Regions from separate parts of the Mesorhizobium sp. M7A.F.Ca.US.007.01.2.1 genome, predicted to be linked through region 1. Evidence: riboswitches for the same ligand, from Rfam matches in the RefSeq annotation. Region 1 holds a riboswitch; each other region holds the start of a gene.
What was found. A riboswitch is a leader RNA that binds a small molecule or an ion and turns the genes downstream of it on or off. The one in region 1 is predicted to bind thiamine pyrophosphate.

Region 1 (3,268 bases):
GTGGCGTGTTCGAGCAGTGTCTTTGCGCCGGCACGGCGGTTCAGCGCCAGTGCCCGCCGCGCCATGGTCAGCGCCAGCGACAGCATCACCGAAAGCAGCGCCGACAGGAAGGCGAGCGCCGCACTGGTCAGCGTTGCCTGCCGGACAGTGGCCTCGCCGGCCAAGCGGGCGAGATCGGCACTCAATCCGGCCATCACGGTTGCCGCCATCGGCCCGACAACGAACAGCAGCGCCAGGACGATGAGTAGCGCGTTCAACCAGGTCTCGCTCCGATTGACCGAGAGATAGCGGCGTTGCGCGACCGGCAAATTGGTGTCGCCGACCACATTGGCGCCTAGCCGCGTCAGTGCCAGCACCACGATAAAGGTCAAGGCGATCTGCAGCAGCGTCAGTGCAACGGCCCGTGCGGGATCGAAATCGAAGCGCAGCGCCTGGTAGATGCCGACCTCAAGCGTCGTCGCGGCCGGCCCGCCGCCGAGCGTCAGCACGATCGTGAAGGATGTGATGCAGAGCATGAACACAAGCCCGGCGACGCCGGGCAGTGCGGCGCGCAGCGTTGGCCATTCGATCAGCCGGAACGCCGGCCGGGCCGCCATGCCGAGTTGGCTCGCCAGCCGCCATTGGTCGGCCGGTATGGTCTGCAGCGCCTCGAGGAACAGCCGCGTCGCCAGCGGCAGGTTGAAGAAGACATGGGCGACGAGAATGCCGGACAGGCCATAGATGCCCGGCCAGCTTCCGCCGCCGATAACGGCAAGCACGCCGGCGAAGTAGCCGGCACGGCCATAAAGCGCCAGGATGCCGAGCGCTGCAACGATGGCCGGCAGCGCCAACGGCACGGCGAAGATCTGCAGGATGAAGGCGCGGCCGAAGAAACGTGGATGCCGCGACAGAGCGCGCGCCACAAACAGCCCCGGGATGACCGAAAGCAGCGTCGACAGGACCGCTTGCCAGAGCGTGAAGCGAATGACGCGAAGCAGATAGGGATCGAAGGCTGCCCAGGCGCCCGAGAAATCATGGGCGCCCTCGAAAAGCAGGCCGGCAAACGCGCCGCCGATCAGCAGCGCGATTGCAGCGAGCGCGACAATGCCGGCACTGACGCGGGAATCCGTGGAATGCGCCGGCGCCATCGCGCTGCCTATTTGCTCATCGCCGCCAGCCATTCATCGACCCAGGCCTTGCGGTTGGCGGCGACCTCTTGCGGGCTGAACAGCAAGGTCTTCGTCGGCTTGACCAGTTTGTCGAAGGCCGGATTGAGCGGCTTGTCGGTCTTGCCTGCCGGGAACATCCAGTTGGTCTCGGGGATGGCATCCTGGAATTTCGGCCCGGTCATGAAGGCCATGAACTTGGCCGCCAGCGGATTCTTGGCTCCTGTCGTGGTGATACCCGCCACCTCGATCTGCAGATACTCGCCCTCCTCGAAGGAGGCCGCCTGGTAGCGCTCCGTGTTCTCGGCGACCATGTGGTAGGCTGGCGACGTCGTGTAGGACAGCACCATCGGCGCCTCGCCCTTGGTGAACAGCCCATAGGCCTCGCTCCAGCCCGGCGTCACGGTCAGCACCTTGGCCTTGAGCTTGGCCCAGGCCTCGGGTGCCTTGTCGCCATAGACCGACTTGACCCAAAGAAGCAGGCCGAGGCCTGGCGTCGAGGTGCGCGGATCCTGGATGACGATCTTGTCGTTGGCACTGCCTTCGATCAGCTCCTTCAGGCTCTTCGGCGGCGTCTTCATCTTCTGCGTGTCGTAGACGACAGCGAAATAGCCGTAGTCGAAGGGGACAAACGTGTCGTCGCTCCAGCCGCCCGGCACACTGACATCCGTCACCGCGCCATGCGGCGCGAACAAGCCTGACGCCTTGGCATCGGCGGTGAGATTGGTATCCAGGCCAAGCACGATATCGGCCTTGGTCGATGTGCCTTCCAATCTGACGCGGTTGAGCAGCGCGACGCCATCGGCGACCGAGACGAAGTCGACGTCGCAGCCGCATTCGGCCTCGAACTCCTTCTTCACCACGGGACCCGGACCCCAGTCGGCGGTGAAACTCTCATAGGTGTAGACGGTGAGCTTGTCCTTGGCCAAGGCGGGCCCGGACAAGGCCACGACCGTTGCTGAAACAAGAGCGTATAAAAGCGTGCGCATCGGCGCCTCCTTCGTTTGAATTGAAAGGAATTGAGGCGTCGGACTGTCCGAAACGTCTAATCCCTCCGCCGGTACAAACCGGATCAGGTTCAGCGGGTTGGCGAGACTGCCTCTCAGCCGGTCCGCGAAGATCGCGTCCGGCACCCCGTTAGAGCGTTTCGACACATAGGCCGGGCCGATCCGCCATGCAAGCGGGAGTTTGCCGCCTTCCGTTTCCCGTGCCGGGCTGGTAAGGGCCACACGATATGAGCACATTCACCATCCTGCTTGGCGGCGATCTCATCCGTACGCCACGGCTCGACCGTCAGGTCAAAGGCTCCCGCGTCATCGCCGCCGACGCCGGCATCGGTCATGCGCGGTTGCTGGGTCTCGTGCCGGAGCTGTGGGTGGGTGATTTCGATTCGGTGCCGGCCAACCTGCCGGACGATCTCGCTTCCGTGCCGCGCCGGACCTTCCCGGCGGAAAAGGACCAGACCGATGGCGAACTTGCCGTCGCCGCGGCACTGGAGCGCGGCGCGACCCGCCTGGTGCTGGCCGGCGCCTTTGGCGGCAAGCGCGCCGACCACGCTTTTCTGCATCTGTCGCTCGCCCTGCGGCTGGCGGAGGCGGGAACGGACGTGCTTTTGACCAGCGGCGCTCAGGAAGGCATCCCCCTGCTGCGCGGAACGGCCGGCTTCGACTATGCCGACGGCACGCTGTTTTCGGTGCTCGGCTTTTCCGAGCTCGACGGCCTGACCGTCACCGGCGCCAAATGGCCGCTCGCTCACGTCAAGGTGGCGTTCGGTTCGTCGCTGACCATTTCCAACGAGGTCAAGTCCGACAAGACCGGGGGCCGCCTCGAAATCGCGCTCGGCCATGGCCGCGCGATGCTGCTCGCTCATCCCTATCCCTTACCTGAAAGCTGACATGGCCCCGCCCCTTCTCAACCTCGACGGGATAAAACTGACCTTCGGCGGCACGCCGCTGCTCGATGGCGCCGCCTTGACGGCTTCGGCCGGCGACAAGATCGCACTGGTCGGCCGCAACGGGTCCGGCAAGTCGACCCTGCTGAAGATCGCCGCCGGCCTGATCGAGCCGCAGGACGGCGAAGTGTTCCGCCAGCCTTCGGCGACCGTCCGCTATTTGCCGCAGATG
Region 2 (3,268 bases), on a different contig from region 1:
CGGCCTCGCCCGACCGAGCAACTGAAGCAGATCCGCCGGTCCGCTGGACGAAGCAGGTGACAATGCCCATCTATGTCCAGACAAACTTGCCTTTGAGGAGACGTGATATGGCGACTTCGACCGAACGCGCAGTCCTTGCCGGTGGCTGCTTCTGGGGTATGCAGGATTTGATACGGCGCTATCCCGGCGTCATTTCCACCCGTGTTGGCTACAGCGGCGGCGACGTGCCCAACGCCACCTACCGCAACCACGGCAGCCATGCCGAAGCCATCGAGATCAATTTCGATCCGGCCATCATAAGCTATCGCACGCTGCTGGAACGCTTTTTCCAGATCCACGATCCGACGACCCGCAACCGCCAGGGCAACGATGTCGGGACGAGTTATCGCTCGGCGATCTATTACACCAGCGACGAACAGAAGCGCATCGCCGAGGACACGATCGCCGATGTCGATGCCTCGGGCCTGTGGCCGGGCAAGGTCGTCACCGAAGTCGCACCCGTTGGCCCCTTCTGGGAAGCCGAGCCCGAGCATCAGGACTATCTGGAGAAATACCCCAACGGATACACCTGCCACTTCGTCAGGCCGGGGTGGAAGCTGCCGGTTCGGGAAAAAGCGGTGCCGTAGATACACTGATACGACAGGATTTGAGAAGCCGCGGAGCGCTCGCTCCGCGGCTTCTTTTCATTGCAATTCCTACTTGCCGCAATGGTTGTCATTAACTGTCGGCGCGGTGGTGCCCGGCGACGTTCCACTGGCATCGGGCTGTGCGCCCTGCGGATGGGCAGGGCAATTTTCATCCGCGTTTGAATTCGTGGCGCCCGGTGCTACCGTCGTACTGTTGGTCGTGCCGGGGTCTACCGTGTTCGGCGAAGCCGGCGTATTTGGGTCGACGGTGACCGACTTGCCGCTGCCGCCGGATCCGTCGGTGCCGCTTGTGCCATTGCTCTGCGCCATGGCCGATGTCGCCAGGCCAATGGTGAGCGCCGAAGCTGCGAGGATTTTCATGAACATGGTTTGTCTCCATTGTCTGTGAACTCGTCGCGTAGCGACTGGTGGGACAACCTCGCGGCCTGGTGAAGGTTCCCGATAAATTCTCGCGCCGGCAGAGCCAACCGCTCCCGCCCTGGCGCAATGCTTTTGGCGCAGTGCGATAAAAAAAACGGCTTTTCCTTCAACTCGAATGATGCTTTAAGGCGCACATCCACAGGGGTGCTCCGTACGGTCGGGGCTGAGACGGGGGCGGCAAGCCCACAGACCCTAGAAGCTGATCTGGGTAATACCAGCGGAGCGAGGCGGGCGATGTTTTCAGGCGCACAGATTTCCCTATATCCCATGACCGACGATTTCGTCGGTGTCATCCTTGGCGCGCTCGGTGCGCTCGATCCCTGGCGCGACAAACTCAGGATCGAGACCGACGACATCTCGACCTTGCTGATCGGGCCGCCCGAAGTGCTGTTTCCTGCCATGCGCGACCTCTTCGTGGCGGCGGCACGCAGCGGCAAACATTGCGTGTTGTCGGCCACCATCTCGCGCGGCTGCCCTGGCGAGCCGGACGATCCGATCTGCCGCTCCGATGCGTTTGGCGGGCCCGTCGGTCCACTCGGCCCCCGCAAGGACGCGGCCATCGCGGCGGTGCGCAATGCTGCTGCCACCGGCCAGCCGGCGGCGGCGCAGTTCTCGCTCTATGTGATGGGCACAGACGACCACATGGACGAGATCTACGGCTGCATAGACTTTCTCAAGCAGTCCGGCGTCTATGAGCGCTCCAAACATTTCTGCACGAAACTGCGCGGTGATGCCGGTGCGATCTTTTCGGCGCTGGACGAGGCTTTCTGCCGTTTCGGACCAGGCGCTGGCCACGTAACCCTCGACGTCACGGTCTCGGCCAACAGCCCGTCGGCCGTCTGAAGCCGCGCCGCTCTCGCGGCCGTCAAAGGTTATCTCCCGTGGTCTCATCATCAGTCGCTTCGCGCCCGATCGCGAGCTTTCTCGTCAAGGCAATGCCGGCCATGATCTCGGCCGGTTTGCTCCTGCTGGCGTGGGAGCTTTATGCCACCTATTCCGGCATCAGGGCCACGATACTGCCGGCGCCGTCACGCGTCTTCGAGCAAGCGATGCTCAATCGCGAGGCGCTGGCCGACAATGCCGTTCCGACCATCCGTGCCACGCTTCTTGGCTTTGCCTGTTCGCTCAGCGCCGCCTTCGTGCTGTCGATGCTGGTCGACTTCTTCCAGCCGCTGCGGCGTGCGTTGTTTCCCGTCTTCATCGTCAGCCAGACCTTGCCGCTGGTGGCGGTCGCGCCGCTGGTGGTGCTGTGGTTCGGCTTCGGGCTGGCGCCCAAGATCATGCTGGTGGCGCTGGTCACCTTTTTTCCGATGCTGGTTGCATTGGTCGAAGGCTATGAGGCGACCGAGGCCGAGATCGGGCAAATGCTGCGCGCCATGGGGGCAGGGCGCTGGCGCATCTTCCTGCTGGCGCGGCTGCCTTCGGCGCTGCCTTACTTCTTTGCCGGGTTGAGGATCTCCATCACCTATGCGGTGGTCGGCGCCATCTTCGCTGAATATGCCGGTGCCGCGAAGGGTCTGGGCATCTACATGCTCAACGCCAAAAACAATTTCCGTCCTGATCTGGTTCTTGCCGCCGTCGGTGTCAGCGCGGCGCTGACCCTTGTCCTGTTCGGGTTGACCGTGTTGCTGCAGCGCCTTGCCATGCCCTGGGAGCGAGCCGACAGGGAAACTGCCGGGAAGGGGGCCTGGCGATGAGCCGGCTCGAACTGCGGCATGTGCACAAGGCGTTCGGTGGGCTCGACGTGCTGGCCGATATTTCGCTCAGCGTCGGCGCTGGTGAGTTCGTCTCGATCCTTGGACCCTCGGGTGCCGGCAAGTCGACGCTGTTCCAGCTTCTGACCGGCGCCGAGCATGGCGAGGGCGAGATGTTGTTCGACGGCGCGCGGCTCGACGACCACGGCAGGCACTTCGCCTTCATGCCGCAGCGCGACGCGCTGATGCCATGGCGGCGCATCCTCGACAACACGACGCTCGGGCTCGAAGTGCAAGGTATGAGGAGACAGGCGGCGCGGGCGCGCGTTGCGCCGTTGTTTGCCGAATTCGGGCTTGCCGGCTTCGAGCGGCATTTTCCCGCGCAGCTGTCCGGCGGCATGCGCCAGCGCGCGGCCTTGCTGCGCACCGTGGTGCAGGAGCGCGACATGCTCCTGCTCGACGAGCCGTTCGGCGCGCTCGATGCGCTGACCCGCACCGCCATGCAGC
Region 3 (3,268 bases), on a different contig from region 1:
CACGACCAATGTCCCGGCCCGTGTCACCTGACCCGACAGCACCGCATCCCACCAGTCGGCAGCATCGCGTCCGAGATCCAGCACCGGCTGCTCCGCGCTTTCGCGCTCGCACCATGGCGCCAGCATGCCGCCGGCGAACCACGACGCGTTGCCACCAAGGCCATGCCGCATCTCGGCGACGGTGACCGTCGCGCCGCGGGCGGCGAGTTCGAAAGCGACGGTGAGGCCGGCAACGCCGGCCCCTTTGACGAGCACCCTCATGATGGTTTGGGAGCCTCTGGCACGACCGGTACGCCAGTCTCGTCCGCCTGCATGTAGAGATCGCCGCCCTCCCGGTATTTTGCCGCCATTGCCGCCATGCCTTCCTTCTGGGCCTCGGCACGGATGTCGTGGGAAATGCGCATGGAGCAGAATTTCGGCCCGCACATCGAACAAAAATGTGCCAGCTTGTGCGCCTCCTTGGGCAAGGTCTGGTCGTGGAAGGACCGTGCGGTTTCGGGGTCGAGCGACAGGTTGAACTGGTCCTCCCAGCGGAACTCGAAGCGCGCGCGCGAAAGGGCATCATCCCTGGTTTTCGCTGCCGGATGGCCCTTCGCCAGATCGGCTGCATGGGCGGCTATCTTGTAGGTGATCACGCCAATCTTGACGTCGTTGCGGTCGGGAAGGCCGAGATGCTCTTTCGGCGTGACGTAGCAAAGCATTGCGGTGCCGAACCAGCCTATCATGGCGGCACCTATCCCTGAGGTGATGTGGTCATAGCCCGGCGCGATGTCGGTCGTCAGCGGCCCCAACGTGTAGAACGGCGCCTCACCGCACACTGCGAGCTGCTTGTCCATGTTCTGCTTGATCTTGTGCATGGGGACATGGCCCGGGCCTTCGATCATCACCTGGCAGTCCTTTGCCCAGGCAATCTTGGTGAGTTCTCCAAGTGTTTCCAGTTCGGCGAATTGCGCCGCGTCGTTCGCATCGGCGATTGAACCGGGACGAAGGCCGTCGCCGAGCGAGAAGGAGACGTCATAGGCTCTGGCGATGTCGCAGATCTCCTCGAAATGCTCGTAGAGGAAGCTCTCCCGGTGATGGTGCAGGCACCATTTGGCCATGATCGAGCCGCCGCGCGAGACGATGCCCGTGACCCGGTCGACGGTCAGCGGGATGTAGTGCAGCCGCACGCCGGCGTGGATGGTGAAATAGTCGACGCCTTGCTCGGCCTGCTCGATCAGCGTGTCGCGGTAGACCTCCCAGTTCAGATCCTCGGCGATGCCGTTGACCTTTTCCAGCGCCTGATAGAGCGGCACCGTACCGATCGGCACCGGCGCATTGCGCACGATCCAGTCGCGGATGTTGTGGATGTTGCGGCCGGTCGACAGGTCCATCACCGTGTCCGCGCCCCAGCGGATAGCCCAGACCATTTTTTCGACCTCTTCGGCCATCGACGATGTGACAGCCGAGTTACCGATGTTGGCGTTGATCTTGACCAGAAAATTGCGACCGATGATCATCGGCTCGCTCTCGGGATGATTGATGTTGGCGGGAATGATTGCGCGCCCGCGCGCCACCTCGTCGCGCACGAATTCGGGTGTGACGAAATCTGGGATCGCCGCGCCGAAGGCTTCGCCGTCGCGTTGCAGCTTGCCGCGCATCACCTCGCGGCCGAGATTCTCGCGGATGGCTACGAACTCCATTTCTGGCGTGATGATGCCGGCGCGCGCATAGGCAAGTTGGGTCACCGCCTTGCCCTGCTTGGCCTTGAGCGGCCGATTGCGTATCGGAAATTCCGGTGTCAGGCGCTCGCCGGTGGCGAATCCATTGTCTTCCGGCCGGACGTGGCGGCCGTCATAGGCTTCGACATCGCCACGCGCCGTGACCCATTCGTGGCGAAGCCGGGCAAGGCCTTTTTCGATGCTGGTTTCGACTGATGGATCGGTGTAGGGGCCGGACGGATCGTAGACGGTGACGGGCGGTTCGCCGGCCGTCGGATGGACGGAAATCTCGCGCATCGGCACCCTGATCTGCGGGTAGAGGACGCCGGGCTTGTGGATTTTCCGCGAGGCGGGCAGTGGTCCCGTCGATACGGCGGGGGTGAGGGCATTCATCGTGAGGCTCCTTTGCTCATGCATTGGAGACCCAGTTCTGTGCCGGAAGGATGAAAAGACGCTTCTGTAGACCTGCTGCAACAGGACCTCGGGCGTAAACTCCCGCAAAGCGCTTGCACCGTCCCTACGCCAGTATGAACTGGATCAGGTTCAACGGGTCACTGCGCCGCGAAAGCCAGCAGTATCTCAGCCCCTTGCCGGGACTCCCCTGGTGAATGCCTTAGGTTGAACGGGCTGACGCTATCTTGTCAAGCGCATTCGGGCGCCTTCGGCCGGTGGCGACGACCGGCGGCCAGCCGGGCGGAGAGCTCGCGCATGCATCGGGGACAAGTCACGCCCCGTAGACCGGGGCTGAATGGCCAAAGCCTCATTCGCTTCGTGAAGGATGGAGAAACTGTATTGGCCATGTGCGCGTATCGACCAAGTAGCTCAGGCGGTCACGGATGTGGTTATTCTGGTCGAAGGTGACGAACGGCCTTGGGGGTCACCTCCTTTAGGATTCAGAGGTTGGAAGACGGCTTCTCGCGATCACGGCCATCAGGAAATACCTGTCTTCGGCTCAACCTCGACATGGCGTCCGATCGACCGCAGATATACAGCTATCTCGTTCATGAGATGATCGCGTTCGCCGTAGATTTCAGCAATCCTACGCAGCTGTGGCTCGACGGCCCTCCGTTGCGCTGGCGTGAAATCAGCATCGCCAAAGACGTATCCCAAGTTGCCAATCGCGCAAATTTTGCAGCCGGCGTCCACAACTGCTTGTACGAATGCCGGAATGTCTTTTTCTTGCATGGTCTTCATGTCGAACCTCTCGTGAATGGCGTGCTTGCGCCCCAATCTGCCTTTTCAGCGTGTCCTCTGGGCGGCGCAAGCCCTGAGCGTGACTGTGCACGGGCAACCTCGACTATCCCATCTGCCACGCTCTTTAGAATCGGTGGGGTCTGGTGATCGCAGGCTGGGCCACTCAAAAGCCTGCAAGAAGAAAGTCATGGCGACCATTGCTCAAGATCGCAAGGGTGCGTGCAAGACCTTCCGTTGGCAGTCATGCACGCTCGCTCAGAGATAGTCCGGCCGCGGAAATTCTCCCTTATTCGTAAGAAAGCTCATTGAGCAACTGGGCATTGAGCAACTGGGTCTCACGTCACGGGTCTCGTGTGCTTCACAGCCGAAAAATA

Region 2: linked by a shared signal. The riboswitch ahead of EN949_RS21930 (YkoF family thiamine/hydroxymethylpyrimidine-binding protein) and the one ahead of thiB (thiamine ABC transporter substrate binding subunit) in region 1 are both predicted to bind thiamine pyrophosphate.
Region 3: linked by a shared signal. The riboswitch ahead of thiC (phosphomethylpyrimidine synthase ThiC) and the one ahead of thiB (thiamine ABC transporter substrate binding subunit) in region 1 are both predicted to bind thiamine pyrophosphate.

What each region holds. Positions count from the first base shown of each region.
Region 1 is NZ_RZQP01000014.1:5,006-8,273, forward strand. Features, by position in the region: gene thiP (thiamine/thiamine pyrophosphate ABC transporter permease) at 1-1,127, opposite strand, end outside; gene thiB (thiamine ABC transporter substrate binding subunit) at 1,136-2,134, opposite strand; TPP riboswitch at 2,178-2,292, opposite strand; gene EN949_RS04605 (thiamine diphosphokinase) at 2,380-3,039, shown strand; gene EN949_RS04610 (ABC-F family ATP-binding cassette domain-containing protein) at 3,041-3,268, shown strand, end outside.
Region 2 is NZ_RZQP01000132.1:3,413-6,680, forward strand. Features, by position in the region: gene EN949_RS21915 (glycosyltransferase family 39 protein) at 1-25, shown strand, start outside; gene msrA (peptide-methionine (S)-S-oxide reductase MsrA) at 108-626, shown strand; gene EN949_RS21925 (hypothetical protein) at 696-1,013, opposite strand; TPP riboswitch at 1,198-1,311, shown strand; gene EN949_RS21930 (YkoF family thiamine/hydroxymethylpyrimidine-binding protein) at 1,302-1,910, shown strand; gene EN949_RS21935 (ABC transporter permease) at 2,003-2,764, shown strand; gene EN949_RS21940 (ABC transporter ATP-binding protein) at 2,761-3,268, shown strand, end outside.
Region 3 is NZ_RZQP01000138.1:4,923-8,190, reverse strand. Features, by position in the region: gene thiO (glycine oxidase ThiO) at 1-261, opposite strand, end outside; gene thiC (phosphomethylpyrimidine synthase ThiC) at 258-2,093, opposite strand; TPP riboswitch at 2,197-2,313, opposite strand; gene EN949_RS22430 (hypothetical protein) at 2,631-2,894, opposite strand.